Regions from separate parts of the Micromonospora sp. C41 genome, predicted to be linked through region 2. Evidence: riboswitches for the same ligand, from Rfam matches in the RefSeq annotation. Region 2 holds a riboswitch; the other holds the start of a gene.
The links. A riboswitch is a leader RNA that binds a small molecule or an ion and turns the genes downstream of it on or off. The one in region 2 is predicted to bind cobalamin.
Positions count from the first base shown of each region.

Region 1: linked by a shared signal. The riboswitch ahead of KBX43_RS01830 (ribonucleoside-diphosphate reductase subunit alpha) and the one ahead of metE (5-methyltetrahydropteroyltriglutamate--homocysteine S-methyltransferase) in region 2 are both predicted to bind cobalamin.

Region 1 is NZ_JAGPXP010000001.1:617,853-621,257, reverse strand. It holds gene KBX43_RS01840 (LysE family translocator) at 1-530, shown strand, start outside; gene KBX43_RS01835 (PrsW family glutamic-type intramembrane protease) at 566-1,393, opposite strand; cobalamin riboswitch at 1,514-1,730, shown strand; gene KBX43_RS01830 (ribonucleoside-diphosphate reductase subunit alpha) at 1,843-3,405, shown strand, end outside.
Region 2 is NZ_JAGPXP010000001.1:216,496-219,900, reverse strand. It holds gene metE (5-methyltetrahydropteroyltriglutamate--homocysteine S-methyltransferase) at 1-2,130, opposite strand, end outside; cobalamin riboswitch at 2,246-2,465, opposite strand; gene KBX43_RS00295 (beta-1,3-glucanase family protein) at 2,578-3,405, opposite strand, start outside.

The DNA of each region.
Region 1 (3,405 bases), 400 kb from region 2:
ACGCCACCCGGTACGGCGCGCGGGCCGGGGCGGTGGCGGCGCTCGGGGTCGCGGCCGGAGAGGCGGTGCACGTCGCCGCCGTGGTGGCCGGACTCGCCACCGTGATCGCCGCGTCCCCGGTGCTGTTCACCGCGATCCGGTGGGCCGGTGCGGCGTACCTGATCGTGCTGGGCCTGCGGGCGCTGCGCGGCACGGGCCGGCCCGGCGTCGCGGCGGACGGGGCGGACGGCGGCGGCGCCGGGCGGGCGTTCCGGCGCGGGCTGCTCACGAACCTGCTCAACCCGAAGATGATCCTGTTCAGCGTGGCGTTCCTGCCGCAGTTCGTCCGGCCCGACGCGGGCCCGGTGGCGGCACAGCTGGTGCTGCTCGGCGCGCTGTTCGTCGCGGTGCAGCTCACCGTGGACCTGGCTCTCGGCGTGGGCGCCGGGCGGTTCGCCCGCCGCTGGGGCGACAGCCGCTGGTCGCGGCGGGTCGACCGGCTCTGCGCTGTCGCCTTCGTCGCGCTCGGTGTCCGGCTGGCCGCCGGCTGACGCTTGCTCGACTCCAGCTCGCCGAGATGGCGGCATCAGGAGGGCTCCGACCCCGCCACCTCGGCGAGCTGGTGAGGATCACGCTCCGGCGCCCGGGGCGGGGCGGCGGGCCGCTCGCGGTCCAGGTGCAGGCGCAGCAGCACCCAGCCCAGCGACACACCGCCGATGAACACGTACGCGGGCTGCGTGCCGAACGTGTCCCAGCAGGTGTGCAGCGTGACGGCGGCGGCGAAGGTGAGCAGGAACGCCGCCAGTCTCCGGCCACCGGGCGCGGCGGCGAACGTGAACAACGCGGCGGCGGTCAGCCCGGTCCAGGCCAGGTGCGCGGCGGGCGCGGTGAGACCGCGAACCAGCAGCGTCCGCTCGACGGCGCCGAGGTTGCCCTCCGACCCGACGAACGCGGCGAACGCGTACCCCATGGTCTCCAGCGCGGCGAACCCGGCGCCGGAGGCCACGCCGATCACCAGGCCCTGCGCCGGTGACCGGTGCCGCCGCCACAGCAGCAGGATGCCGGCCGGCACGATCAGCTTCGCGGTCTCCTCGGCCAGGCCGACGAGCGCCATCGGCAGGACGCCGAGGCGGTGCAGCGTGCCGTACTCCAGCCAGCCGGCGGCGACCACGCCGACCACGCCGCCGAGAAGCGCGGCGACGCCGACGACGGAGCCGGGGACCGGGCGGCGGGCCGGCCGCCCCTGGGCGAAGGCCAGGAACGTGGCGGGCGCGACGCACGCGCCGAGCACGATCAGCGCCGGCACGAACGTGACGGTGCCGGTGCCGGACAGTGTCTCCAGCACCAGCAGGTGAAGCCCGACGCCGACGAGCAGGACCGCCACCCACGCCCAGCGGCGTCCGGTATTCCCCATACGCCGAGTATCGCGCCCGGCGGCGAGCGCCGGCATCGGGGGTAGGCACTGTGGACAGTGAGATCCATGCGACACGCCCGACACGACATCTGGTGTTGCCCAACCGCCCCCACCGCCATATATGGTGGTGCCGCAGCTGGTTCGGCCGAGCCCTCCGGGGCGGGGCCGAGGCAAGAGGGAACCCGGTGGAAATCCGGGACTGCCCCGCAGCGGTGAGTGGGAACGACAGCCGTCAACAGCACTGGGCCACCGGCCTGGGAAGCGACGGCCGGTAGGCGACCGGCGACCCCGGTCGGGCCCGCGAGTCCGAAGACCTGCCAGCGCGCCGTGCGCCTCCGCGTACGGCGGCCGGAGGTCGCGCGGGACGACCGACGCCAGCAGCCGGGCCGGCCGCGCCGTGCCCGTTGGCGTCTCCCGCCGTCTCCAGACGGTGACAGCGAGGAGAGGTCATGACTGTCGTGCAGGAAAGCCCGCCGGCCACCGGCGGCGGGTCCGAGGCCCGCCGGCCGGCGATGCGGGTACGCAAACGGGACGGCGACACCGAGCCGGTGGACGTCGGCAAGATCGTCCGGGCGGTCGAACGCTGGGTCGCCGACCTGGACGAGGTGGACCCGCTGCGGGTGGCCACCAAGACGATCAGCGGGCTCTACGACGGGGCGACCACCGCCGAGCTGGACCGGCTGTCGATCCAGACCGCGGCGGAGCTGATCGGCGAGGAGCCGCAGTACTCGAAGCTGGCGGCAAGGCTGCTGGCCGCGTACGTGGACAAGGAGGTCCGCGGTCAGGGCGTGGCGAGCTTCAGCCAGTCGATCGCGTACGCGCACGGGCTGGGGCTGATCGGCGACGAGACGGCCGCATTCGTCGCCCGGCACGCCCGCAAGCTCGACGACGCCGTGGACCCGGACGGCGACAGGCGGTTCGAGTACTTCGGACTGCGTACCGTGGCCGACCGCTACCTGCTGCGGCACCCGCAGTCGCGGCTGGTGGTGGAGACGCCGCAGTACTGGCTGCTACGGGTGGCCTGCGGGCTGTCCCGCACCCCGGGCGAGGCGGTCGGCTTCTACCGGCTGATGTCCAGCCTGGCCTATCTGCCCAGCTCCCCCACGCTGTTCAACTCCGGCACCCGGCACACCCAGATGTCGTCGTGCTTCCTGGTCGACTCGCCGCGCGACGAGCTGGACTCGATCTACGAGCGCTACCACCAGGTGGCGAAGCTGTCGAAGTTCTCCGGCGGCATCGGCATCGCCTGGTCGCGGGTGCGCGGCCGGGGCGCGCTGATCCGGGGCACGAACGGCCGGTCCAACGGCATCGTGCCGTTCCTCAAGACGCTCGACGCCGGGGTGGCCGCGGTCAACCAGGGTGGCCGGCGCAAGGGCGCGGCCTGCGTCTACCTGGAGCCGTGGCACCCGGACGTGGAGGAGTTCCTGGAGCTGCGGGACAACACCGGCGAGGAGTCCCGGCGTACGCACAACCTCAACCTGGCCAACTGGATCCCGGACGAGTTCATGCGCCGGGTCGAGGCCGACGGCGAGTGGTCGCTCGTCGATCCGTCGGACGCCCCGGAGCTGCCCGACCTGTACGGGGAGGCGTTCGACGCCGCGTACCGGGCGGCGGAGAAGAACGCGGTCCGCACGGTACGGGCCCGGGACCTGTACGGGCGGATGATGCGCACGCTCGCGCAGACCGGCAACGGCTGGATGACGTTCAAGGACGCCGCGAACCGGCTGTCCAACCAGACCGGTGAGCCGGGCAACGTGATCCACCTGTCCAACCTGTGCACCGAGATCCTGGAGGTGAACGACGACGCCGAGACGGCGGTGTGCAACCTCGGCTCGGTGAACCTCGGTGCCCACGTCACCGCCGACGGGGTGGACTGGGAGCGGCTGCGCGCCACGGTCCGCACCGCTGTGGTGTTCCTCGACCGGGTGATCGACATCAACTACTACCCGGCCGAGCAGGCGGCTGCGTCGAACCCGCGCTGGCGGCCGGTCGGGCTCGGCCTGATGGGGTTG
Region 2 (3,405 bases):
CGCGGCCACGGCCCGGCGCAGCGCGCCGACGACCTCGTCGTGGGACGGCACCCGGGGTGAGTGGATGTCCCAGACGCCGGGCCCCACACCCCGGCGGTATCCGATCGCGGCGAGGTCGTCGAGGACCTCCATCCGGGAGCGGGATGCCTCGATGCTCGTGACGTCGGCGTCGAGGGCGTCGATGGCCGTGATCACCTCCCCGAACTCCGAGTAGCACAGGTGGGTGTGGATCTGGGTGTCGTCGGCGACTCCGCAGGTGGCCAGGCGGAACGCCCCGACTGCCCAGTCCAGGTACGCCTTCTGGTCCGCCCTGCGCAGTGGCAGCGTCTCACGCAGCGCCGGCTCGTCGACCTGGATGACCCGGATACCGGCTGCCTCGAGATCACGGCACTCGTCGCGCAGGGCGAGCGCGACCTGGTCCGCAGTGTCTGCCAGTGGCTGGTCGCTGCGGACGAACGACCAGGCCAGGATCGTGACCGGGCCGGTGAGCATGCCCTTGACCGGCCGGTCGGTCAGCGACTGCGCGTAGGTGGACCAGTTGACGGTCATCGGCGCCCTGCGTGCCACGTCGCCGTAGATGACGGGCGGACGCACGCATCGGGAGCCGTAGGACTGGACCCAGCCGTGTTCGGTGGCGGCGAACCCGTCCAGCTGCTCGCCGAAGTACTGGACCATGTCGTTTCGTTCCGGCTCGCCGTGCACGAGCACGTCCAGGCCCAGCCGCTCCTGGAGCCGGACGACGTGCTCGACCTCGGCGCGCATCCGCTGCGTGTAGGCGGCGTCGTCGAGACGCCCGGCCCGGTGCTCGGCACGCGCGCGGCGCAGCTCGTCGGTCTGCGGGAACGATCCGATGGTCGTGGTCGGGAGGGGCGGCAGGTTCAGCCGGGCCTGCTGTGCCGCCGCACGCTCCGGGTACGCGCCGCGCTGCCGATCCGTGGCGCGCAGCGCGGCGAGCCGACCGCGTACGGTGTCGTCGCGCCAGGCGGCAGGGGTGGGCGGCAGCGGCTCGGGCAGGGACGTGGTGCCGTTGCGCAGCGCGCGGCCGAGCCGGACGACCTCATCGACCTTCTGCCGGGCGAAGGCGAGCCGCTGACGCAGCGCCGGGTCGAGAGCGGTCTCGGCGGACAGGTCCTCCGGCACGTGCAGCAGCGAGCACGAGGTGGACACGGCGACGTGGTCGGCGAGGGCGGTGACGGCGGCACCGGCCGCCACGGCGGCCCGCAGGTCGGTACGCCAGACGTTGCGGCCGTCGACGAGGCCGGCCACGATCGTCTTGCCGCGCAGCGGTCCCGCACCGGCCAGCCGCCGCAGGTTGCCGGGCCCGGCCACCAGATCCACGCCGACCGCTTCGACCGGCGTGTCGAGCAGGGCGGGCAGCGCGTCACCGAGCTCGCCGAAATAGGTGGCGACGAAGATCGCCGGCCGCTGTTCCACCGCGCCGAGCCGGGTGTACGCCTCCCGCAGCGCGTCGATCTCGGCGGCGCTCCGGTCGGCGACGTAGGCGGGTTCGTCCAGCTGCACCCATCGCACGCCCGCCGCGGCGAGGGATCGCAGGATGCCGGCGTACACGTCGACCAGGTCGGTCAGCCGGTCGAACGGTTCGCCGCCCGCCTCGGTGGGCTTGGCCAGCAGCAGGAATGTCGCCGGCCCGACCAGCACCGGCCGGCTGTCGATTCCCAGCTCGCGGGCCTCGCGGTACTCGCGCAGCGCCTTGTCGGGATTCGCCGCGAAGGTGGTGTCGGAGCCGATCTCGGGAACCAGATAGTGGTAGTTGGTGTCGAACCACTTCGTCAGTTCGAGCGCCGGCTCGGCATCGACGCCCCGGGCCATGGCGAAATAGGTGCCGAGGTCGCCGAGGCCGAGACGGGCGAACCGGCGCGGGATCGCGCCGACGGCGACGGCCGTGTCCAGCACGTGGTCGTAGTAGGAGAACGTGTTGGACGGGATCGCGTCCAGGCGCGCGTCGCGCAGCGTCCGCCACACCTTCGCCCGTAGCGCGGCAGAGGTCGCCGCCAACTCCTCGGCGTCGATCCGGCCCGCCCAGTAGGCCTCGACGGCCCTCTTGAGTTGCCGGTTGCCCCCGATACGTGGATAGCCCAGCACGGTGCTCTGACCGAATGCGGTACTCATGGAGATCCCTTCCCTCGAAGCACACGAGGCCGATCGAGGCGGGGAGGGAAGGGGCACAGACGGCGTACCGGCTTCCGCACCGGCCGTCCCGAGCGACCGTCGGCGGCGCACACCGGACGGTGCGCGCGGTGCGGGCAGGTCTTCGGACTCGCGGGCGCGACCGGATCCACCCGGTCACCTACTGGCCGTCGCTTCCCAGACCTCACGGTCCAGTGCTTCGATGACGGCTGTCGTTCCCACTCACCGCTGCGGGGCAGTCCCGGACTCACACCGGGTTCCCTCTTACGACGCCACACCCGTCACGGGCACGGCGAACCAGCACCGTTGTCCATCGTATGGGGCGGTGAGCCGACGTGGTCGGCGCGTCCGTCCTGCGGGACGGCGAGCCGTCGCGGCGGGTGGCGGGAGCGACTCGCGGTCGGCCCCCGCCCCCCGTCGCAGGGCCGGTCAGCCCTTGCGCCACTTCTGGCCGGCCGTGCCCGTGCAATCCCAGAGCTGGAGCCTCGCGCCGTCGTTGCCGTTCCGGTCCTTGATGTCGACGCACTTGTCGGCCTGAAGGTTGACCAGGTCCCCGGCCGAGTTCAGGGTGAACTGCTGGGCGCCGGTGCCGTTGCAGGTGTAGAGCTGCACCACCGCCCCGTTGGCGGTGGACCCGGCGTCGACGTCCATGCACTTGTTGTTCTGGCTCTTCAGCGCCGTGCCGCTGAACGTCCACTTCTGCGCGTTGGTGTTGTTGCAGTTCCACATCTGCAGCGGCGCGCGGTCGACGAAGTTGGAGCTCGGCACGTCGATGCACTTGTTGTTCCAGTTGCTGACCACGGGCACCCCGGTGGTCGGGTTGCCGCCCCCACCTCCGGTGAACGGGCTGAGGATCAGTCCGGCCGAACGGGGGTCGCCGTCGTGCACCAGTGACTCGAATCCGCCGACGTCGTCGAAGGCGAACGCGTACGCCCGGCCGTCGGTCATGTTGGCGTGGATCAGGCGGGCGTACTGGTTGGTGGGGTTGCTGCGGTAGAAGTCGGCGGCGTTCGTGCTGGGCTGGGTGTCGATGGTGCCGAGCGTGCCTCGGTTGAGGGCCGCGCAGAGCGTACGCGAGATCGGGCCGACCACCTGGTCGTTCGGCGCGGGCAGGTCGCCGTCGCATCCCCAGACGCTGGCCGAGGAGGGCCGGTCGAAGGAGGCGACCACCTGGCCGCTGCCGTTTGTGAAGGTCATGGTGTTGCCCGAGGTGCGGCCGTAGTACCGGATGGCCGGCTGGTCGGCGAAGGGCGCCAC